4 regions of the Streptomyces sp. NPDC079167 genome follow, and region 3 is predicted to be linked to each of the others. Evidence: riboswitches for the same ligand, from Rfam matches in the RefSeq annotation. Region 3 holds a riboswitch; each other region holds the start of a gene.
What was found. A riboswitch is a leader RNA that binds a small molecule or an ion and turns the genes downstream of it on or off. The one in region 3 is predicted to bind cobalamin.
Positions count from the first base shown of each region.

Region 1: it holds a riboswitch for cobalamin, as region 3 does, so the genes downstream of both, AB0P41_RS19385 (cobalamin biosynthesis protein) here and AB0P41_RS11900 (iron ABC transporter permease) in region 3, are expected to answer to the same signal.
Region 2: it holds a riboswitch for cobalamin, as region 3 does, so the genes downstream of both, AB0P41_RS28985 (energy-coupling factor ABC transporter permease) here and AB0P41_RS11900 (iron ABC transporter permease) in region 3, are expected to answer to the same signal.
Region 4: it holds a riboswitch for cobalamin, as region 3 does, so the genes downstream of both, AB0P41_RS17875 (ribonucleoside-diphosphate reductase subunit alpha) here and AB0P41_RS11900 (iron ABC transporter permease) in region 3, are expected to answer to the same signal.

Region 1 is NZ_JBFBLO010000008.1:293,294-299,097, reverse strand. Features, by position in the region: gene AB0P41_RS19395 (inorganic phosphate transporter) at 1-1,041, shown strand, start outside; gene AB0P41_RS19390 (hypothetical protein) at 1,054-1,278, shown strand; cobalamin riboswitch at 1,422-1,612, shown strand; gene AB0P41_RS19385 (cobalamin biosynthesis protein) at 1,720-2,664, shown strand; gene AB0P41_RS19380 (cobyric acid synthase) at 2,661-4,211, shown strand; gene AB0P41_RS19375 (putative cobaltochelatase) at 4,208-5,804, shown strand, end outside.
Region 2 is NZ_JBFBLO010000017.1:22,804-28,607, reverse strand. Features, by position in the region: gene AB0P41_RS28995 (FHA domain-containing protein) at 1-580, shown strand, start outside; gene AB0P41_RS28990 (protein kinase) at 577-1,914, shown strand; cobalamin riboswitch at 1,947-2,152, shown strand; gene AB0P41_RS28985 (energy-coupling factor ABC transporter permease) at 2,182-2,892, shown strand; gene AB0P41_RS28980 (energy-coupling factor ABC transporter substrate-binding protein) at 2,889-3,239, shown strand; gene cbiQ (cobalt ECF transporter T component CbiQ) at 3,246-3,995, shown strand; gene AB0P41_RS28970 (ATP-binding cassette domain-containing protein) at 3,992-4,858, shown strand; gene AB0P41_RS28965 (VWA domain-containing protein) at 4,863-5,804, opposite strand, start outside.
Region 3 is NZ_JBFBLO010000004.1:451,843-457,646, forward strand. Features, by position in the region: gene AB0P41_RS11885 (FAD-dependent oxidoreductase) at 1-451, opposite strand, end outside; gene AB0P41_RS11890 (ferredoxin) at 448-648, opposite strand; gene AB0P41_RS11895 (helix-turn-helix domain-containing protein) at 695-1,291, opposite strand; cobalamin riboswitch at 1,557-1,702, shown strand; gene AB0P41_RS11900 (iron ABC transporter permease) at 1,804-2,913, shown strand; gene AB0P41_RS11905 (ABC transporter ATP-binding protein) at 2,913-3,686, shown strand; gene AB0P41_RS11910 (ABC transporter substrate-binding protein) at 3,721-4,743, shown strand; gene AB0P41_RS11915 (SCO1431 family membrane protein) at 5,084-5,230, shown strand; gene AB0P41_RS11920 (glycoside hydrolase family 18 protein) at 5,313-5,804, opposite strand, start outside.
Region 4 is NZ_JBFBLO010000007.1:353,974-359,777, reverse strand. Features, by position in the region: gene AB0P41_RS17885 (hypothetical protein) at 73-285, shown strand; gene AB0P41_RS17880 (ribonucleotide-diphosphate reductase subunit beta) at 282-1,298, opposite strand; gene AB0P41_RS17875 (ribonucleoside-diphosphate reductase subunit alpha) at 1,298-3,718, opposite strand; cobalamin riboswitch at 3,856-3,996, opposite strand; gene AB0P41_RS17870 (GNAT family N-acetyltransferase) at 4,032-4,532, opposite strand; gene mctP (monocarboxylate uptake permease MctP) at 4,679-5,804, opposite strand, start outside.

The DNA.
Region 1 (5,804 bases), on a different contig from region 3:
ATCATCAACGAGAACGGCCTCAGAACCGAGGTCATCTTCGCGGCGCTCGTCGGCGCGATCCTGTGGAATCTGCTGACCTGGCTGGTCGGCCTGCCCTCCAGTTCCTCCCACGCACTCTTCGGCGGCCTCATCGGCGCCGCGGTCATGTCGGCCGGCTGGTCCTCGATCGACGGCGGCACCGTCGTCACGAAGGTCCTGCTGCCCGCGATCGCCGCCCCGGTCGTGGCCGGTATCGCCGCGCTGCTGGCGACGAAGCTGACGTACCGCCTCAACCGGAAGATCACCGACGAGGCGCAGCTGAAGTCGACCGCCAAGGGGTACCGCGCCGGGCAGATCGCCTCGGCCGGGCTCGTCTCGCTCGCCCACGGCACCAACGACGCGCAGAAGACGATGGGCATCATCACCCTGGCCCTGGTCACCGGTGGCGTCCTCTCCCCCGGCTCCAACCCGCCGGTCTGGGTCATCGCCTCCGCGGGTATCGCCATCGCGTTGGGCACCTACCTCGGCGGCTGGCGCATCATCCGCACCATGGGCAGCGGCCTCACCGACCTGCGTCCGCCGCAGGGCTTCGCGGCCCAGACCAGTGCGGCCACGGTCATCCTGGCCTCCTCCCACCTCGGCTTCTCCCTCTCCACCACGCAGTCCTGCTCCGGCGCCGTCATGGGCGCGGGTCTCGGCCGCAAGGGGGGCGTGGTCCGCTGGTCCACCGCCACCCGGATGTTCGTGGCCTGGGGCCTGACCTTGCCGGCCGCCGGTCTGATGGGCGCGGGCGCCGAGTTCCTGACCAAGCAGGGCCCCTGGGGCGTCGGCGTGGTCGCCGTCCTCCTCGTCGCGGGCTCCGGCGCCATCTGGCTGCTGTCGCGCCGCAAGCCGGTCGACCACACCAACGTGAACGCGGAGGCCGAGCCCGCGGGCGTCGTCACCACCGCCATCTCCGCGGTCAGCCCGCCCCCCGCCGGTACCGTCGTACCGGAGCTCAAGACCACCATCTCGGCCCCGGCCACGTCGGCCGGAACCCCGGCCGACCCGGCCACGGTGTAAGGACGGATCCGCATGAACATCGACTGGGCAGCTCTCGCGTCCGTCTTCGGCGTCAGCCTCGTGGTCACCGTCGCGCTGGTCGGCCTCTTCACGCTCGGCATCACGGGCATGGCCAGGCAGACCCCGACCGCACAGGGCGGCGGCGGTGCCAACGGCCTGGTGCGCACCGGTGCGTACGCCTGCTTCGGGCTGTGCGCGGCGGCCGTCGCGTACGGGATCTATCTGATCGTCGCCTGACCGCCCCGCGCGGACACCGACCCGGGCCGGACACACCACGTGTGTCCGGCCCGGTGTGCGTCTGAGCACATAGAAGCCTCGCAGGTCAGCGGCAGGTTGACGGGCGTTCGCGGGTCATGGTGGACTGCCGGAGCCATTTAGGCCGACCGGCACACATGTGACGGCCGGTCTTACGGCGACAGGAGAGGAAGCCGGTGCGAATCCGGCGCGGTCCCGCCACTGTCACCGGGGAGCAGCCTCCATACGGAAGTCACGGCCCGTCACCACGGGCTGGAAGGCCGGAGGAACTGCGGATCCGGAAGCCAGGAGACTCTCGTCGCCGGTCACGTCGAACCAGGGCGCGGACCCTGAGTGAGGACATACGCCATGTCTGGCTGCCCTGTGCCGGTCGCTGCACCACCTGCCACGAAGGTCCTCCGAGGCGCGACGGCCGGCTGAGCGGTGCGAGCCGACCGCATCTTCGCGTACGGAGCCGCCGCCGGTCTGATCGGCGACCTGCTGTTCGGTGATCCCCGGCGCGGCCACCCCGTCGCCGCCTTCGGGCGTGCGGCTGCGGGCGCCGAGCGCCGCCTGTGGCGCGACCACCGGGGCTGGGGCGCGCTGCACACGCTCGTCTGCGCCGGGGGTGCCGCGGGCGCCGCCGCGCTGGCCGCGCGTGGCGTCCGGAACCGTCCCGTCGCCGCCGTGGCGCTGACCGCCGCCGCCACCTGGTCCGTCGTCGGCGGCACCTCGCTGGGCCGTGAGGCCCGCGCCATCGGCGGGGCGCTGGCCGCCGGGGACATCGAGCTTGCCCGGGAGCGGCTCCCGCATCTGTGCGGCCGCGACCCGCAGTCGCTGGACGGGCAGCAGATCGCCCGCGCCGTGGTGGAGTCCGTCGCCGAGAACACCTCCGACGCCGTCGTGGGGGCCCTGGTGTGGGGTGCTCTCGGCGGAGTGCCGGGGCTGGTGGCCTTCCGGGCCGTCAACACTCTCGACGCCATGGTCGGGCACAAGTCGCCCCGCTACCGGCGCTACGGCTGGGCGTCCGCCCGGCTCGACGATGTCGCCGGCTGGCCCGGCGCCCGGCTCACCGCCGTGCTCGCGGTGACCGCCGGGGGGCGCCCGCGCGAGGCGGTCAGTGCCTGGCGGGCGGACGCGGGCCGGCATCCCAGCCCCAACGCGGGCCCGGTGGAGGCCTCGTTCGCGGGTGCGCTCGGCGTACGGCTCGGCGGCACCCTCGCGTACGGCGGGCGGGTCGAGCACCGGCCGGTGCTCAACGGCGGGGCCGGAAGGGACGTGCGGGTCACGGACATCGAACGCGCGGTGCGGCTGTCGCGCCGGGTGAGTGTGCTGGCCCTCGTCGTGTGCGCGGCGGGGCGGTCGGCCATGGGACGGAGAGTCGGATGAGCGGCGGGCTGCTGGTCGCGGGGACCACTTCGGACGCGGGCAAGAGCGTCGTCACGGCGGGAATCTGCCGGTGGCTGGTGCGCCGGGGGGTGAAGGTCGCGCCGTTCAAGGCGCAGAACATGTCGCTGAACTCGTTCGTCACCCGGGAGGGGGCGGAGATCGGCCGCGCCCAGGCGATGCAGGCGCAGGCCGCCCGGGTGGAGCCGTCGGCGCTGATGAACCCGGTGCTGCTCAAGCCCGGCGGCGACCGGTCGAGCCAGGTCGTCCTGATGGGCAGGCCGGTCGGCGAGATGAGCGCCCACGGCTATCACGGCGGCCGCCAGGAAGCGCTGCTGGGGACGGTCGTGGACTGTCTGGAGCAGCTGCGGGGCGCGTACGACGCCGTGATCTGCGAGGGGGCGGGCAGTCCGGCCGAGATCAATCTGCGGCGCACGGACATCGTGAACATGGGCATCGCCCGGGCCGCGCGCTTTCCCGTGCTGGTGGTCGGTGACATCGACCGGGGCGGCGTGTTCGCCTCGTTCTTCGGCACGACGGCGCTGCTGAGCCCCGAGGACCAGTCGCTGGTCGCGGGGTATCTCGTCAACAAGTTCCGCGGTGACGTGTCACTGCTGGAGCCCGGTCTCGACATGCTGCTCGGGCTCACGGGGCGGCCGACGTACGGAGTGCTGCCCTACGCCCACGGTCTGGGTATCGACGAGGAGGACGGCCTGCGCGTGTCGATGCGCGGCACCGTGCGGGAGTCCGTCGTGGCGCCGCCGCACGGCGAGGACGTGCTGCGGGTCGCGGTGTGCGCGGTGCCGCTGATGTCGAACTTCACCGATGTGGACGCGCTGGCGGCCGAGCCGGGTGTGGTGGTGCGGTTCGTGGACCGGGCGGAGGAGCTCGTCGACGCGGACCTCGTGATCGTGCCCGGGACGCGGGGCACCGTGAAGGCACTGGCGTGGCTGCGCGAGCGGGGGCTGGCCGACGCGCTGGTCCGGCGTGCCGCGGAAGGCCGCCCGGTGCTGGGGATCTGCGGAGGGTTCCAGGTCCTGGGCGAGCGCATCGAGGACGACGTGGAGTCGCGGGCCGGTCTCGTCGAGGGGCTCGGTCTGCTGCCCGTACGCGTCCGGTTCGGCCGGGAGAAGGTCCTGGGACGGCCCGTCGGGTCGGCGCTCGGGGAGCCGGTGGAGGGTTACGAGATCCATCACGGGGTCGCCGGGGTGAGCGGCGGCGAGCCGTTCCTCGACGGGTGCCGGGTGGGTTCGGTCTGGGGGACGCACTGGCACGGGTCGCTGGAGAGCGACGCGTTCCGGCGGGCGTTCCTGGGCGAGGTCGCGCGGGCTGCGGGGCGGCGGTTCACCGCGGCGCCGGACACGAGCTTCGGGGCGTTGCGGGAGGAACAGCTGGACCGGCTGGGAGATCTGATCGAGGAACACGCGGACACGGACGCGCTGTGGCGGCTGATCGAGACCGGCGCGCCGAAGGGGCTGCCGTTCATCCCGCCGGGCGCGCCGCCCGCGCCCGGACATGACGTTGTGGTTGCGACAGAGGAGGCCCTGTGAGTACGCCGTATCCCTTCACCGCCATCGTCGGACAGGACGACCTGCGGCTGGGTCTCCTGCTCAACGCGGTCAGTCCCGCCGTCGGCGGGGTCCTGGTCCGCGGCGAGAAGGGCACCGCCAAGTCCACCGCCGTACGCGCGCTCGCCGCGCTGATGCCCGAGGTCGACGTCGTGGCGGGGTGCCGCTTCTCGTGCGACCCGGGAGCCCCCGATCCGGCGTGTCCCGACGGCCCGCACGAGACGGGTACGGGCGTGTCGCGTCCGGCGCGGACCGTGGAGCTCCCGGTCGGCGCGTCGGAGGACCGGCTGGTCGGCGCCCTCGACATCGAACGGGCCCTCTCGGAGGGGGTGAAGGCCTTCGAGCCGGGACTCCTCGCCGACGCCCATCGCGGGATCCTCTACGTCGACGAGGTCAATCTCCTCCATGACCATCTGGTGGACCTGCTGCTCGACGCGGCGGCCATGGGCGCTTCGTACGTCGAGCGCGAAGGTGTCTCCGTCCGTCACGCGGCGCGCTTCCTGCTGGTCGGGACGATGAACCCGGAGGAGGGCGAGCTCAGGCCGCAGCTGCTGGACCGCTTCGGGCTGACCGTCGAGGTGGCGGCCTCGCGCGACACGGACCTGCGCGTCGAGGTCGTACGGCGCAGGCTCGCCTACGACGACGACCCGGCCGGCTTCGCGGCCCGGTGGGCCGACGAGGAGTCCGCGTTGCGTGAGCGGATCGTCGCCGCGCGCGCCCTGCTTCCCCACGTGGTGCTCGGCGACGCCGTGCTGCGGCAGATCGCGGCGACGTGCGCGGCGTTCGAGGTCGACGGCATGCGTGCCGACATCGTCATGGCGCGCACCGCGACGGCGCTGGCCGCGTGGGCGGGCCGTGAGGAGGTCGTCGAGGACGACGTACGGCAGGCCGCGCTCCTGGCGCTCCCCCACCGGCGCCGGCGCAACCCGTTCGACGCGCCCGGGCTGGACGAGGACAAGCTGGACGAGGCCCTCCAGGACGCGGCGGACGGCGACGGCGGGGGCGACGACGACCCGGACCCGGACGGGCCCGGCGGCGGTGTGCCCCCGCAGGGCGGCGGCCCCGACGACGGCGGTACGGACCCGGACGGGCCGGGTGACGACACGCCCGGCCGCGACGAGGCGGGCAGCGGCGACGCGCCCGCGCCGGGCGGCGGCGCCGGGGAACAGCAGCCGGTGCGGGCCGGCGAGCCGTTCCGTACGAAGATGCTCAGCGTGCCCGGGCTCGGCGAGGGCGCGGCCGGGCGGCGGTCGAGGGCGCGTACGGAGCACGGCAGGACCACCGGTTCGCGGCGGCCCGAGGGCGCGTTGACGAAGCTGCACCTGGCGGCGACCGTACAGGCGGCGGCGCCGCACCAGCGGGCGCGCGGGCGTTCGGGACGGGGTCTCGTCGTGCGGCGCGACGATCTGCGGCAGGCCACGCGGGAGGGGCGCGAGGGCAATCTCGTGCTGTTCGTCGTGGACGCCTCCGGGTCGATGGCGGCCCGGCAGCGGATGGCCGCCGTGAAGGGGGCGGTGATGTCGCTGTTGCTGGACGCCTATCAGCGCCGCGACAAGGTCGGCCTGGTCACCTTCC
Region 2 (5,804 bases), on a different contig from region 3:
GCACAGGACCTTCTGGCTGCTGAGCAACTTCAGCGAGGACCAGACGTACGTGGTGGAGAACCCGGAGGGTGCCGGGGAGCACATCAAGGTCGCGCCGGGCCGGCTGGAGGCGCCCGTGCCCTTCGAGTTCGGGCGTGTGGTCCTGCCGGCCTCGGGCGATCTGCTCACCTTCGACGTCTGGGCGCCTCGCCACGCGTTCCGCAGCGTCCCGCGCCACGGCCTCGACGGATCCGCCACCGTTCCGGCCTTCGTACTCGACCGCACCAAGCGCTACTTCGCCGTGCTGGCGGCCCTGTGCGAACCCAGGCTGCGCGGTACGACCAGCGCCCCGTTGCCGGCCGTCGAACAGCTGATGGACCGGCTCCGTCCGACCTGGCCCACCGTCAGCCGGTCGGCCATGTACTGGAACATCGACTATCTGTCCGTGAAGCTGCGGTTGCGCCCCGACCGGATCGCCGCGGAGCCCGGTCAGCGTGTCCACGGGAAGAAGGAGTCCCTCGTCGCGCTCGCGCTCCGCTTCGACCTGGTCCGCGAGGACGACCTCGTGGTGCTCACGCCTCTCGGAAAGGTGGCGCAGTGAGCGGGCAGCTGCACGCGGTCTCCGTCCCCAGGGGCTACCGGGTGGGCTCCTGGGAAGTCGGCGGACCCATCGCCTCCGGGGCGTTCGCCACCGTCTACACGGGGCGGCGCGTGGACGACGGCGAGACCGAGCCGGATCCGCCCGAACGGGCCGCGCTGAAGTTCCTGCCCACCGGCACCCGCACACCACGTCAGCTCAGCCATCTGCGCGAACTGACCGAGCGTGAGATCGACTTGCTGGCCAGGCTCCGCACGCCCCGCCTCATCCGCATGTACGAGACGCTGACGGTCGACGACCCGGACCGCCCGGAGCTGGACGGCGCCACCGTCCTCGTCCTGGAGCGGGCCGAGGCCGATCTGAACCAGCTCCTGGAGCGGACTCCGGTCCCGGAGGCGGGACCGTCCCTGCTCGCGCAGATCTGTGAGGGTCTGCACCAACTGCACCACGCGGGGTGGGTGCACGGTGACCTGAAGCCTGCCAATGTGCTGCTCCTGAAGGACGGTTCGGTCCGGCTGGCCGACTTCAACATGGCGGCCGAACTGGAAGGCACCCACGCCTACGCCCCGGCGTTCGCCACCCCCGACTACACCCCGCCCGAGCTGTTCTGGCCGGAGATCGACGAGCGTGGCACGCGGATCCGCCCCACCTGCGACATCTGGGCCTTCGGTGTCCTGGCCCATGTCGTCCTGACCGGGTCGTTCCCGCTGCCGGGCGCGACCGCGGAGGCCCGGGCCGATGCGGCGACGCAGTACGCGCGCGGTGGTGAGGAGCTGCGCCTGTCCCCCGCCCTCCCCGACGACTGGCGTGACATCGTGCGGGAGTGCCTGGCCCCCACGCACGAGCGACGTCTCGCGGACACCGGCGCGCTGCTCCGCAGGGTGGAGCGTGCCGCGGGCGCCTCCCGTTCGGCGAGACTGCCGAGACTGCGGCCGAGACGGTGGCGGCGCCTGCACGTCGCGGCGGCGCTCGTGGCGGTGCTGCTGGGAGGAGCCGCGTACACCTTCCTGCCGGAGACCGCGGAGCCGAGCGCGGCGCCGCCCACCTGTGAGAGACCCGTGGTGTACGAGGACGCGCACGGCCGCGGCTTCATGGCGGGCCACAGCGGCACCTGGGACTTCACCATCAAGCGGGGAGACGGAGGCAGTCAGGTCAGGGAGGCCCAGTGCCTGCTCAGACACCTGCACGGCATCACCGAGGTCGGCGAGGTGGACGGCGACTTCGGGCCCATGACCCATGGAGCCGTCGTCACCTTTCAGGAACGGGCCGGTCTGGACGCGGACGGGTCGGTCGGCCCGGAGACCTGGCGCGCCCTGCGCAGGGCCGAAGAACCGTGACGGTGGCCGCCCTCGGTGATCTCGGGCCCGCTTGTCATCGTCCCCCGCCTGGCACTACTGTCGCCACGCCTTGGTGAACGGGAAATCGGTGTGATGCCGGTGCGGCCCTCGCCACTGTGATCGGGAAGTCCGGCTCCGGCCCTCACGGGCAGCCACTGGGTCCTTGTGACCCGGGAAGGCGGAATTCGGGCGGTGTTACCCGTAAGCCAGGAGACCGGCCAAGGCACTTCAACCATCCACGAGGTGCTGGAGAGGGTCTGCTGAGCCATGCACATAGCCGAGGGTTTTCTGCCTCCGGCGCACGCGATCGCCTGGGGTGTCGCGTCCGCGCCGTTCGTCGTCCACGGAGTCCGCTCACTCACGCGCGAAGTACGGGAGAACCCCGAGAGCACGCTGCTCCTGGGGGCTTCCGGGGCCTTCACGTTCGTTCTCTCCGCATTGAAGATCCCCTCCGTGACCGGGAGTTGCTCCCATCCCACGGGCACGGGGCTGGGAGCCATCCTGTTCCGCCCGCCGATCATGGCGGTCCTGGGCACCATCACCCTGCTGTTCCAGGCGCTCCTGCTCGCCCACGGCGGGCTGACCACGCTGGGCGCCAACGTCTTCTCGATGGCGATCGTCGGGCCCTGGGCGGGGTACGCCGTCTACAGGCTGCTGCGCCGGTACGGCGTGCCGCTGATGGTGGGGGTGTTCTTCGGCGCGTTCGTCGCCGACCTGTCGACGTACTGCGTCACGAGCGTGCAGCTGGCGCTCGCCTTCCCGGACCCGGGCAGCGGCTTCCTGGGCGCGCTCGGCAAGTTCGGCTCCATCTTCGCGGTCACCCAGATCCCGCTGGCGGTGAGTGAGGGGCTCCTGACCGTTCTGGTCATGCGGCTCCTGGTGCAGTCCAGCAAGGGAGATCTGACCCGGCTCGGCGTGTTCCTCGCCGGAAGGCGGGACCGGACCAGGACGGACGGAACCGAGGCGGTGGCCCGATGAACAAGAACACGAGGATCAACGCCCTGCTGCTGCTCGTCGTGGCCGCGCTGGCCGTCCTGCCGCTGGCCCTCGGCCTCGGCGACGACGAGAAGGAGCCGTTCGCGGGGGCCGATGCCCAGGCCGAGACGGCGATCACCGAGATCGATCCCGGGTACGAACCCTGGTTCTCCCCGCTGTACGAACCACCGTCGGGCGAGATCGAGTCGGCGCTGTTCGCCCTCCAGGCGGCGTTGGGCGCGGGCGTGCTCGCCTACTACTTCGGGCTCCGGCGCGGGCGCCGCCAGGGCGAGCTGCGCGGGACCACGCGGCAGGAGAGCGCCGGGGAGCCGGCGGCCCGGGAGAACTGAGCGCTCGTGCTGCCGATCGACGCGGCGGCGCACAGCAGTCGCTGGCGCCGCCGCCATCCCGTGGACAAAGCCGTACTCGGTCTGGGACTCACCGTCCTGGCCATCTCGCTGCCGCCCTGGCCCGGAGCCGTGCTGATCCTCCTCACCGCCGTCGCCGTGCTGCTGGGGCCGGCCGGTGTGCCCGCCCGCCACCTCTGGCGGGCCTACCGGGTTCCCCTGGGTTTCTGCGTCACCGGGGCGGCCACACTGCTCGTGCAGGTCGGCGGGCCGGAAGGGTTCGTGACCCTCGCCGACGGGGGGCCGAACCGTGCCGGTGAGCTGTTGCTGCGCACCTCCGCGGCGTCGCTGGGGGTCCTGCTGTTCGCCTTCACCACCCCGATGTCCGACCTGCTGCCGCGCCTGGTCAAGGCGGGGGTGCCGGCGCCTGTGGTGGACGTCGCCCTGGTGACGTACCGCATGAGCTTCCTGCTCCTGGACTCGGTGCGCCGGATCCGGGAGGCCCAGGCGGCCCGGCTCGGGCACACCACTCGGGCCGCCGCCTGGCGGTCGCTGGCGAGGCTGGGGGCCACCGCGTTCGTCAGGGCCTTCGACCGCGCGGCACGGCTCCAGGCGGGTCTCGCCGGACGCGGTTACGACGGGACCCTGCGTGTCCTGGTACCCGACGCCCGCGTCTCCGGCCGGTTCGTGGCCATGAGCATCACCCTGCTCGCGGCCCTCGCCGCGCTGACCTTCGTCCTGGAAAGGCCCCTTTCATGAGCGAATCCGCTCTGCTCGCCCTGCGGGGCGCGTCCTTCGCGTACGAGGACGGCCCTGCCGTGCTCAGCGGTCTCGACTTCGAGGCGCGGGCGGGGCGTGCGCTCGCCCTGCTCGGCCGGAACGGCAGTGGGAAGACCACGCTGATGCGTCTGCTCAGCGGCGGGCTGCGCCCCCGCGAGGGGCGGTTGACGGTGGAGGGCCATCCGGTCACGTACGACCGGAAGGGCCTGACCCGGCTGCGTACGACGGTCCAGCTGGTGGTGCAGGACCCGGACGACCAGTTGTTCGCCGCGTCCGTCTCCCAGGACGTGTCCTTCGGACCGCTGAATCTCGGGCTGCCCGACAGCGAGGTGCGGGCCCGGGTGGACGAGGCGCTGGGCGCGCTGGACATCACGGCACTGGCGGACCGGCCCACCCATCTGCTCTCGTACGGGCAGCGCAAACGGGCCGCCATCGCGGGCGCGGTCGCGATGCGGCCCCGGGTGCTGATCCTCGACGAGCCGACCGCCGGTCTGGACCCGGACGGTCAGGAGCGGCTGCTCGCCACGCTGGGCACCCTCCGGGAGAGCGGCACCACCGTCATGATGGCGACCCACGACGTCGACCTGGCCCTGCGCTGGGCCGACGACGCCGCGCTCCTCACCCCCTCTGGCGTCCGAGCCGGGCCCGCACCGGTGATGCTCGCCCGTACGGATCTCCTGGAGGAGGCCGGACTGCGGCTGCCGTGGGGCGTCGCGACCGCCCGGCTGCTGCGCGCGCACGGCCTGCTGGACGCGTCGGCGCCCGGCCCCCGCACCCCCGAGGAACTCGCCGGCTTCGCCTCGCCCGCCGGCGGCAGGGGGCAGGCCGCCGCACGCCGGTGAGCGGTCAGATGACGCGGAAGAGGTCGCCGGCGGCATGGACGTCGGTGAGGTCCTCGATGGTGCGCAGGTTGTCGCACAACGCGTCCAGGACGGTGCCGGGGCCGGCGGCCTGCGTGGCCCCGATGGCCACGCCGAAGGAGCGGAAGCCCAGCGTGCGCTTGGCGTCGTTCCAGCTGCGCATCCACTGCTTGCTGACGTCGCACTCCCCGTCGGTGATCATCACTATGTCGCCGCGCCGGCGCCCGTCCGAGTTGAACTCCTCGTCCAGCAGCCTGACGGCGGCCGCGAGCGGGGTCCGGAACTCCGTACCGCCTCCGAAGAAGTGCTCGGCGAAGTCGAGGACGTCGGCGATACCGGCCGGCTGCGAGCCCGGGAAGCGGCACACCTTCACGGAGTCGGACGAGGAGAACAGGATTCCGACGAAGTCACGGCGCGCCCGGCGGGCCTGGTCCAGCAGCGCCAGGGCGCAGGCCTTGGCCCACGCCTCCCGGGTGACACCACCGGGTCCGGACTCCAGCATCGAGTACGAGCAGTCGACACAGGCGATGACGGCGCCCTTGCCCGTGGTCTGCTCACCTCGGCTGTCGTAGAGCATCAGCCGCGACTCGGCGTACCTCGCGGCGAACACGCTCCTCATGGCGGGTACGCCGAGGTTCGCCAGCTCGGAGGGGATGACCCGGGAGAGGTCGTCGCCCAGGGTGATTCCGACCAGTTCGCCCGTGCCCTGCTCGACCTTGCGGGCGCGTTCCCCGTCGGCCATCTGCCTGAACCGGCCGATGAGGTCCGCGAACCGCCCCAGCCGGCCGGAGCGCAGCCGCTCGGCGAGGCGAGCACGCCGGTCGAACGGCATCCGCTCCAGCTCGCCCGGGCCCACACCCCACGCGCGCATCAGCTCGGCCTCCTCGCGGGACTGCCCGGCGGCCTTGCCCGAGCCGCTCCGCGCGGC
Region 3 (5,804 bases):
CGACCACGACCCGCCGCGCCTCCAGCAGTTCCCGCCGAAGCCCCACGGCGTCGTCGAGGGTCCGGAGCACATGCACCCCCGCCGTCCCCGAAAGACCGGGCAGCCTGCGCGCGTGCAGTCCGGTCGCCAGGACGACGGCTTCCGCATTCAGCTCGGCTCCGCCCGCCGTGCGCACGGTACGGGTGGTGGCGTCGAGGGCAGAGGCCCGTGCGCCGAGGACGAACTCGGCCTCCAGGGCGTCCAGCACCTCACGGGTGCGCAGGTGCGTGCGCTCGGCCTCCCACGTCCCGGCGAGTAGCTGCTTGGACAGCGGCGGACGGTCGTACGGCGCGCCGCTCTCCTCGCCGAGCAGCGTGATCCGCTCGCGGTAGCCCTTACGGCGCAGCGTCTCCACGACGGCGAGACCTGCCGCCCCTGCCCCGACGACGAGCACACCCGACGGTGCGCTCACGCGTCCTCACCGAGGTGGATGGCGGCGGCAGGGCAGACACCGGCGGACTCGCGGACCGCCTCGTGCCGGTCGGCGGGCGGTGCGGCGTCGAGAAGGACGACGATGCCGTCCTCGTCGCGCTGGTCGAACACCTCCGGGGCGATCATTACGCACTGCCCGGCGCCGCAGCACTTCTCCTCGTCAACGGTGATCTTCATGTTCTCTCCCTTGTTGGACCGGGCCCTCGTCGGGCGCGGGTCGGTTTCAGCGACGGGTCGTGGGCGCGGCGAGCAGCCCCACCAACGCGTCCTCCAGCGCGTCCGCGGTGCTCTCCCAGGACGAGCCGGGACGGACCGGCCCCTCGGCCAGGGAACGCTCCCGCTCCGCGCAGGTATGGGTGAGCAGATGACGGGCCATCTCGGCGCGCGCCGGGCGGATCTCGGGGGGAACGACAGAGTGCAGGCAGGTGCCCAGCCCCCGGAGGGTGCGGCGCAGGCTGTCACGGGTGAGGGACTCGTCCGCCACCAGCGTCCGCATCAGCGGGTCGGTCATCACCTGCGCGGCGAACCGCGCGTGCCACGAGGGGACACCGAGAGCGGCATGGTGGTCGGTCACCGGGCGCACCAGGCAACGCACCCAGTCCCGCAGGTCGGTGCTGTCGCCCACGGCCTCCACATAGCGCGCGCGGATCGCGTCGACACCCGTGCCGTGCTTGGTCATGATGGCCCGTACGAGCGTCGCCCTGCCGCCGAAGTGATAGCTGACGACGGTGTTGTTGCCCTGGCCGGCCGCCTCGCCGATCTGGCGGTTGGAGACGTTCGACAACCCGTGCTCGGCGTAGAGGCGTTCGGCCGCGGTCATGATGGCCTCGCGTGTGCCGGCGCCGCGACCGGTGCGAGGCTCTGTCCTGTTCACCAGGCCCGCGCTGAACGTGAGTTGGGGTCGGGACCGCCCGCCACGCCCATCAGGCCGGATTTCTCCACTTCGCTCATGGCTGCCTCCGCGCTGTTTCAGGGCCCCCGGCTTCCCGATCACTAGACAGCACACCTCCATGTAAATCAATCGACTGACTTAATCGGATGGCGTGGTCGGCCGGAAACGTGCGGAGCCGTCCGGCGGCTTTCCCCGTGACGGGCCGCCGGACGGTACGCGCTAAGCTGCATGCGCCTCGTGGGGGAAGTCCGGTCGAAGTCCGGCGCTGACCCGCAACGGTAGGCGGAACCGCACACGGTTCCGTAAGCCCGATCACCCACGGTGGCGAAGCTCCTGTCGATCGCCGTGGACTGCGAGAGGTGCTGCGAACGGCGCGCCTGGGCGTTCCGAGCCGCTCCTCGGATTACGTAGGCACGGCCCGAGGCGAAAGCGAACCGCCTGTGGCCACGCCCCGCGACCGAATACCCGCCGTGCTGTCGCGCGGTACCCGCTCCGGCAGTGGGCCCGCGCCCCCCGGACGCCTCCCTCTGCCCCTCCTGGTAACCGGCCTGTGCGTCGCGCTCCCGCTGTCCCTCGTCTGCGGGGCGGGGATCGGGGCCTCGGGGCTCACGTGGGGCGAGACGCTGCACCACCTGTGGGCGGGGCTGACCGGCGGGGCCATCACCCCGGACGAGATCTCCTCGTACACCATCGTCTGGGAGCTCCGCTTCCCGCGCGCCGTCCTCGCCGCGGTCGTCGGGGCCGGGCTGGCGGCCGTCGGCGTAGCCGTGCAGGCCATGGTGCGCAACGCGCTCGCCGACCCGTTCGTCCTCGGGATCTCCTCGGGTGCGGCCGTCGGTGCCAACGCCGTGCTCATCTTCGGGGCGTTCGGCGCGCTCGGCGTCTGGGCGCTGTCCTCGGCGGCCTTCGTCTCCGCGCTCCTCGCCATGGTGCTGGTGTACACGATCGCCCGGACCGCCCGGGGCCTGACACCGCTGCGCCTCGTGCTGACCGGCACGGCGATGTACTACGGCTTCTCGGCCGTGACCACCTTCATGGTGTTCGCCGCCGAGCGGGGCGAAGCGGCACGGTCCGCGATGATGTGGCTGCTCGGCAGCCTGGGCGGGGCCAACTGGTCGTCCGTGCCGATCGCAGCCGGCGCGGTGGCCGGCGGCCTCGCCCATCTCGGCTGGTCGGCACGGCGCCTGAACGCCCTCGCCATGGGCGACGAGACCGCCGCCGCACTCGGCGTGGACGCCGGCCGCCTGCGCAAGGAGCTCTTCCTCGTCTCCGCCGCCGTCACCGGGGCGGTCGTCGCGGTCAGCGGGGCCATCGGCTTCGTGGGCCTGATGGTTCCGCACGCCGCACGGATGCTGGTCGGCGCGGACCACCGCCGCCTGCTGGCCGTCGCGCCCCTGGCCGGCGCCACCCTGCTGATCTGGGTGGACATCCTGTCGCGCGTGGTGCTCGCCCCCGCCGAACTGCCGGTGGGCGTACTGACCGCGGCCGTCGGCGTGCCGTGTTTCGTCCTGCTCATGCGCCGCCGCACCTACACCTTCGGAGGTGTGTGATGCGGGTCGAGATCGACGCACTCACGGTCGAGATCGCCGGCGCGCGGCTGGTGGAGGACGTCACGCTGCGAGCCGGCAGCGGACAGCTCGTCGGTCTCGTCGGCCCCAACGGCAGCGGCAAGTCGACCCTGTTGCGGTGCGTCTACCGGGCGCTCCGGCCCTCGGCCGGTTCGGTGCGGATCGGTGGCGAGGATCTGCGAACCATGACGGCCCGTGAGGGCGCGCGCCGACTGGCAGCCCTTCCGCAGGAAGTGGTCGCGGAGTTCGACTTCACCGTCGCCGAGACCGTGGCCATGGGCCGGCTGCCGCACCAGGGGCCGATGGCCCGCACCACCGACGAGGACCGCCGCACATGTGAGGCCGCGCTGGAGGACGTCGGGGCCGGCCACCTGGCCGACCGCGGCTTCCTCACCCTCTCCGGCGGGGAGAAGCAGCGGGTCCTGATCGCCCGCGCGCTCGCCCAGCAGCCGCAGGTGATGGTGCTCGACGAGCCCACCAACCACCTGGACATCGCCCAGCAGCTGGAGGTCCTCGCGCTGGTACGCGGCAGCGGCCTGACCGCACTCACCGCCCTGCACGACCTCAACCTCGCCGCACGTCACTGCGATGTCGTCCACGTCATCGACGGCGGGCGGATCGTCGCCTCCGGACCACCTCACGACGTCTTCACACCCGGGTTGCTGGCCGAGGTGTTCGGCGTCCGCGCGCATCGTGTACCGCACCCCGAGACGGGCGCGCTGCAACTGCTCTTCGACCGGCTTCCCTCCGCATGACGCCCCGTCACCGTTCCCAAGGAGTCCGCACGCCATGCGTCATCTCGTACGCCCCGCCGCACTCGCCCTCGCCGCCGCACTCGCCCTCACCGGCTGCGGGGCGGAGGTCACCTCGCAGGAAGGGAAGGAGGACGGCGCCCCGGCAGCCGGCGGCCACTACCCGGTGACCGTGGAGAACTGCGGCGAGAAGAAGACGTACGACAAGGCTCCGCAGCGGGTGGTCACCAACGATGTCGGCATCACCGAGATCATGTTCGCGCTCGGCCTGGAGGACCACATGGCCGGATACGTCATGCCCGACGACAAGGGGGACCTGACATCCGTGCCCTGGAAGGACGGATACCGGAAGACCACGTGGCTCTCGAAGGAGCGGATCAACAAGGAGCTGGTCCTCGACGCCGGCGCCGATCTCGTCTTCGCGGGGTGGAACTACGGATTCAGCGAGGGCGAAGGCTTCACACCCGACGCGCTGCGGCGGGTGGGCATCGACTCGTACCTGCTCAGCGAGTCGTGCCGTAACGGACAGGGCAAGGCCCGCGGAGTGATGGCGCCGCTCGACGCGCTCTACACCGACCTGCGGAACCTGGGCAGGATCTTCGACGTCGAGGACCGGGCCGGCACGCTCGTCGCCTCGTTCCGGAAGCAGGTGGCCGAAGCGCAGGCGCAGGCCCCGCGAGGCGCCGACCGGCCGCGCGTCTTCCTCTACGACGACGGCCAGGACAAGCCTCTGACCTCGGGTGCCTACGCCGGCCCCCACGACATCATCACCAAGGCCGGCGGCGACCACATCATGAAGGACCTCAAGGACAGCTGGACCACGGTGGGCTGGGAGACGGTCGTGGCCCGCGACCCGGAGGTCATCGTGATCAACAACTACGGGGACACCACCGCTGACCGGAAGCGGGAGTTCCTGAAGTCCTACGGGCCGCTCGCCAACGTCTCCGCGATCAAGAACGACCGGATCGTCGTCCTCGACTACGTCGACCTCGTCGAGAGTCCGCGCAACCCCGCGGCCGTCAGCTCACTCGCGGCGGAGCTGAGAGACCTCAGCTCCTGACCCGGGCGGGCACCGGTGCACCCCTGCCAGATGCGGGAGACGGGTTTGATGCCCGCGCGTCGGGTGGGATGCCCGTTCCGGACTCCGAGCCGGGTGGGCGCCTCGGATCCTGGCGCCCGCTCCCGGGGCGGACGATCGGTGTGGCGTGCCGCACAGCGGACTCTCCGCGCCGGGTGCCCTCTGCCCGCCGATCCCCTGCGGGAGCGCGGATGCGGGCCTTCCTCCGGCCTGCCGTCCCGCCGGCGGCTGTGACCCGGATCTCTACCGCGTCGCCCGCCTCCGCTGGCACTGTGGTCGGGTCACGGGGGACGCCCACTGCCGAACGACCGAGCGAGATGCCATGACCGCCACCACAGCCGAGAACCGGACCCACACCCGCGCCCGCACCGGCGGCCCCGAGGACGGGCCGAAGGTCCTGGAGCACATCCTGGGCTGGACGCTCGTCGTCGTCCTCGCCATGTTCGTCACCCAGGCCGGACTGATGTGAACCCCTGGACGACGGGTGGGGTGGGGCGCCCGCCCGGCACCCCACCCCTGACCCGCCCTGCGGGCCGTGTACCCCGTCGGGGCTAGTTGATGGCCCGGATCAGCTCACCGTCCGTCGTGTCGCCGCTGAGCTCCCAGAAGAACGTCCCTCCCAGGCCCTGCTCGTCCTTGTAGTCCATCTTCGTGGCGATGGTGGCCGGGGTGTCGTAGCTCCACCAGTCGCTGCCGCAGAGGGCGTACGCCGTCCCGGCGACCGTGCCGGTGGCCGGGCAGCTGTTCTTCAGGACCTTGTAGTCCTCGATGCCGGCCTCGTACGTACCCGGGGCCGCCCCCGTCGCCGTGCCACCCGGCTCCTCCTGGGTGACGCCGGTCCAGCCGCGTCCGTAGAAGCCGATGCCCAGCAGCAGCTTCTCCGGGGGGATGCCCAGCCCCTTGAGCTTGGAGATCGCCGCGTCACTGTCGAAGCCCTCCGCCGGAATGCCCGGGTAGGAGGTCAGCGGGGAGTGCGGAGCCGTCGGGCCCTGCGCCGCGAAGGCGCCGAAGAAGTCGTACGTCATCGGGTTGTACCAGTCCAG
Region 4 (5,804 bases), on a different contig from region 3:
GTGGCAGTAATTCGATGCTGCATGACAGTCCTGCCACTGCCGGAATCCGTCCGCCCCGACGACAGTGGAGCCATGAACACATTCCTGAGCTACCTGGCCGTAGTCGTCCTCTTCGCCCTCGTCCTGCTGCCCGCCCTTGTCGGTCTCGCCCGGGAGCGCCGGATCGACCGCGCACTGCGTGAGGCGGAACGGAGGAGGGGGGAGCGCCCCCCGGGAACGCCAGGCGCCGCGCAGCCGCTCACGGCCACGCGGCGCCCGTACATCAGGTCCTGGGCGCGGATCTAGAAGTCGTCGTCGAAGCCGACGGACCCCTCCACCGCCACCTGGTACGCGGAGGGGCGCCGCTCGAAGAAGTTCGTCAGCTCCTGCACCCCCTGGAGCTCCATGAACGAGAACGGGTTCTCGGAACCGTAGAGCGGGGGGAAGCCGAGCCGGGTGAGCCGCTGGTCGGCGACGCACTCCAGGTACTGGCGCATCGACTCGGTGTTCATCCCCGGCAGGCCGTCGCCGCACAGGTCGCGGCCGAACTGCAGCTCCGCCTCGACCGCCTCCCGCAGCATGTCGGTGACCTGCTGCTGGAGCTCGTCGTCGAAGAGGTCCGGCTCCTCCTTGCGGACGGTGTCGACGACCTCGAAGGCGAAGTTCATGTGCATCGTCTCGTCACGGAACACCCAGTTGGTGCCCGTGGCGAGACCGTGCAGCAGACCGCGCGAGCGGAACCAGTAGACGTACGCGAACGCGCCGTAGAAGAACAGCCCCTCGATGCACGCGGCGAAGCAGATCAGGTTGAGCAGGAAGCGCCGGCGGTCGGCCTTCGACTCCAGCCGCTCGATCTTCTCGACCGAGTCCATCCACCGGAAGCAGAACTGCGCCTTCTCGCGGATCGAGGGGATCTCCTCGACCGCGTCGAAGGCCGCGGCACGGTCCTCCGGGTCGGGCAGATAGGTGTCGAGCAGCGTCAGATAGAACTGGACGTGCACGGCCTCCTCGAACAGCTGACGTGACAGATAGAGGCGCGCCTCGGGCGAGTTGATGTGCTTGTAGAGCGTCAGCACCAGGTTGTTGGAGACGATCGAGTCACCCGTCGCGAAGAACGCGACCAGCCGGCCGATCATGTGCTGCTCACCGGGTGAGAGCTTGGCGAGGTCGGCGACGTCGGAGTGCAGGTCGACCTCCTCCACGTGCCAGGTGTTCTTGATCGCGTCCCGGTAGCGCTCGTAGAAGTCCGGGTAGCGCATGGGACGCAGGGTCAGTTCGAAGCCCGGGTCGAGCAGGTTCTTGTTCTCGGACGTCGTCATTACTGGCAGGCCTCGCAGGACTCGGGGTTTTCCAGGGAACAGGCGACCGAGTCCGCGTCGGGCGCGGGTGCCTGCTCGGGGATCGGGGCGGCGGATGCCGCGCGGGCGATCCGGGTCGCCGGGCGCGAGCGCAGGTAGTACGTCGTCTTCAGCCCCTGCTTCCAGGCGTACGCGTACATCGAGGAGAGCTTGCCGATCGTCGGCGTCTCCAGGAACAGGTTGAGCGACTGGCTCTGGTCGAGGAACGGCGTACGGGCAGCCGCCATGTCGATCAGTCCGCGCTGCGGGATCTCCCACGCCGTGCGGTACAGCGCGCGCACGTCCTCGGGGATCCAGCCGAAGCCCTGCACGGAGCCGCTCGCCTCGCGCAGTGCCTCACGGGTCCGCGCGTCCCAGACGCCGAGTCTCTTCAGCTCGTCGACCAGGTAGGCGTTGACCTGGAGGAACTCTCCGCTGAGGGTCTCGCGCTTGAACAGGTTGGAGACCTGCGGCTCGACGCACTCGTACACCCCGGCGATCGAGGCGATGGTCGCCGTCGGCGCGATGGCGAGCAGCAGCGAGTTGCGCATGCCCGTCTTCGCGATCCGGGCGCGCAGCGCGTCCCAGCGCTCCGGCCAGTGCAGCTCGGTGTCGTAGTGGTCCGGGTGCAGTACGCCGCGCGCCGCGCGGGTCTCGGACCAGGCGGGCAGCGGGCCCACGGGGGTCCCCCCTGCACCGGAGCCTGCCGAAGGTGCTTGGGGGCGCTCGGCGAGGTCGCAGGACGACTCGTACGCGGCGAGCATGATCCGCTCGGAGATCTTCGTGGAGAGCGCGCGGGCCTCGGGCGAGTCGAAGGGGAGGCGCAGCTTGAAGAAGACGTCCTGGAGCCCCATCGCGCCCAGGCCCACCGGACGCCAGCGGGCATTGGAGCGGCCGGCCTGCTCGGTCGGGTAGAAGTTGATGTCGACGACCCGGTCCAGGAAGGTCACGGCGGTCCGCACGGTGGCGTCCAGCCGTTCCCAGTCGATCGAGCCGTCCACCACGAACGCGCCCAGGTTGACCGAACCCAGGTTGCAGACGGCCGTCTCGCCGTCGTCGGTGACTTCGAGGATCTCCGTGCACAGGTTCGACGAGTGCACGACGCGGCCCGGCTCGGCGGTCTGGTTCGCCGTGCGGTTGGAGGCGTCCTTGAACGTCATCCAGCCCTGCCCGGTCTGGGCGAGGGTCCGCATCATCCTGCCGTACAGCTCACGGGCCGGCAGGGCCTTGCGGGCCAGCCCCTTGGCCTCGGCGGCCCGGTAGGCGGCGTCGAACGCGTCGCCCCACAGGTCGACCAGCTCGGGGACGTCGGCCGGGGAGAACAGTGACCAGTCGGTGTCCGCGTCGACGCGGCGCATGAACTCGTCCGGGATCCAGTGGGCCAGGTTGAGGTTGTGCGTACGCCGCTGGTCCTCGCCGGTGTTGTCGCGCAGCTCCAGGAACTCCTCGATGTCCGCGTGCCAGGTCTCCAGGTAGACGGCCGCGGCACCCTTGCGGCGGCCGCCCTGGTTCACCGCGGCGACCGAGGCGTCCAGCGTCTTCAGGAACGGCACGATGCCGTTGGAGTGCCCGTTGGTGCCGCGGATGAGCGAACCCCGGGCGCGGATACGGGAGTACGAGAGCCCGATGCCGCCCGCGTGCTTGGAGAGGCGCGCCACCTGGTGGTAGCGGTCGTAGATCGAGTCCAGCTCGTCCTTGGGGGAGTCCAGCAGGTAGCAGGAGGACATCTGCGGGTGCCGGGTGCCGGAGTTGAAGAGGGTGGGGGAGGAGGGCAGGTAGTCCAGCCGGTTCATCAGGCCGTACAGCGCGGCCACTTCCTCCAGGGCCCGCTCGGAGGTGTCCTCGGCGAGCCCGGCCGCGACGCGCAGCATGAAGTGCTGCGGGGTCTCGATGACGTCGCGGGTGAGCGGATGGCGCAGCAGGTACCTGCTGTGCAGCGTCCGCAGCCCGAAGTAGCCGAAACGGTCGTCGGCGCCTTCGGCGAGCGCCCGCTCGACCAGCGCGTCGAGGGCGGCGGCGTGCAGCGTGACGAACCCGGCCGTACGGTCCGCGATCAGGCCCTCGCGGTGTCCGACGGCGACCGACGCGGAGAAGGAGACGGCGCCCTGGCCGGCGGCCTCGTCCGCGATGGTCCGGGTGAGGAGCCGGGCGGCGAGCCGGGAGTAGGCGGGGTCCTCGGAGATCAGGCCGGCGGCGGCCTCGGTGGCCAGCGAGCGCAGCTCCGCCTCGTCCGACCGGGCGTTGCGGCCACGCAGCGCGGCGGCGGCCACCCGTCCGGGGTCGGCGTCGGGCAGATCGGCGGTGAGACCGGTCAGGGTCCGCAGCAGTGCGGTCCCGGGTGCGTCGGTCGTGCGGCCTTCGGATTCCGTGGCTGAAACCGGGTCGGCTGGCGCGATGGTCACTGGGGCTATCCCTCGCTCGGCTCGGGGCCTGCGGGAGCGGGGCAGCCGGGGGCACACGGCGCCCGGGGAAGGGCAGCACGGCACGCGGCGTCCACCGGCCCTCCGCGGGGCCCGGACGTATCGGCGCCCGGATCGGTCGAGCCGGGCGCACTGTCGGCAGGTCTTCGGACTTCGGGGTGCGCGGAGCACACCGATCACACCGTTGCGGGACAGTTCCGGATTCTCACCGGATTCCCCTGCGGCGACAGCGAGGTCGAGCATACATGTGGTGGCTGCTGATTGAAGAAGCCCCCACATCTTGTGTCGTGAAGGGTCAGAGCTCCAGGCGGAACGTCAGGAGCGCGAGCCCCGGCAGGGGACACCAGTCCCGCTCGGGAGTCCGTACGAAGCCGAGGCGGCGGTATATCCGGTGGGCGCCCGTCATGGCGGACTGCGTCGACAGGACGATCCCGGAAAGCCCTCCGGCTGCCCGAGCCCGCTCGATACAGGCCCGCACGAGCGCCTCGCCCGCGCCCCGCCCACGGGCCTCCGGCGAGACGGCCAGCATCCGGAACTCGGCCTCGTCCTCCCCGGCGATGTCCGCCCACGGGCTGCCCGGCGCGACGTAGGTGACACCGCCCAGCAGCCGGCCGTCGGCGTCCAGCGCGACCAGCACCTCGGCCTCGGCGGCCCGCCGCCCGACCGCGCGGAGCTGATCCAGGTAGGGGTCGTCGGCGCCGAAGTCCAGGAGCCCGTCGCCCAGATACGCGTGTGCGGTGATCTCGCCGAGCTCCTCGAACTGAGCGGGCAGCGCCGGCCTGATCGAAACGTCCATGGGCGGCAGTCTGCCCCAGGAACCGGGTGCGGCGCGCCCCGGTTTCCGGAGACCGAACGCGCACGCCGCCGGTCCTGATACGACTCCGTCCCGGCAGGGAGGACCCTGCCGGGACGGACGTCCTGCTCCGAGTGACCGCTGTGGGGTCAGTGGCCGCCCGGGGCGCCCGCCGTGGCCGGCGGCAGCTCGACCTTGACGCCGGGGTCGCCCGCGTCCGCCGTGTAGTCCGACGGGGAGGTCTCGTCCACACCGGCCGGTGCCTTCACCGCGTTGAGGACGACGGTCAGCACGAGCACGACGACGACGTTCAGCACGAACGCGGTGAGACCGATGTACCCGATCTCGCCGATGCCCGGGATCTCCTTCGAGGAACCGCCGAAGTGCTTCTGGGTGGGGCTGGCGACGCCGTACGCGGCCGCCGTGCCGTAGATCATGCCGACCGCCCAGCCGGCGATCAGGGCCCAGCGGTGGAACCACCGGGTGAAGAGCCCGCCCACCAGGGCCGGCATCGTCTGGAGGATCCAGATGCCGCCCAGCAGCTGGAAGTTGATCGCGACCGTCTTGTCCATGGTGAGGACGAAGGCGAGCGCGCCGACCTTGACCAGCAGCGAGACCAGCTTGGAGACCTTGGTCTCCTGGGCCGGGGTCGCGTCCGGCTTCAGAAAGTCCTTGTAGATGTTGCGGGTGAAGAGGTTCGCCGCGGCGATCGACATGATCGCGGCGGGCACCAGGGCGCCGATACCGATCGCGGCGAAGGCCACGCCCGCGAACCAGTCCGGGAACATGTTCTCGAAGAGCTGCGGAATGGCGAGCTGGCCGTTGTCGACCTTGATCCCGGCCGCGATCGCCATGAATCCGAGCAGCGCCAGCAGACCCAGCATCAGCGAATACAGCGGCAGGATCGTGGTGTTGCGCCGGATCACCTCACGGCTGCGGCTGGAGAGCGTCGCCGTGATCGAGTGCGGGTACATGAAGAGCGCCAGCGCCGAGCCCAGGGCCAGGGTGGCGTAACCCCACTGGCCGGAGACGCCGGGTGCGAGCCCGGCCACCGGCTTGCCGGCCGCCTCGTTCGCGGCGGAGAACTTCTCGCCGGCGGCGGCGAAGATGTTGTCGAACCCGCCCAGCTTGATCGGGATGTAGATGATCGCCACCGCGATGACCAGGTAGATCAGCCCGTCCTTGACGAACGCGATCAGCGCCGGCGCGCGCAGCCCCGAGGAGTAGGTGTACGCGGCGAGGACGGCGAAGGCGATGAGCAGCGGCAGGTCCTTG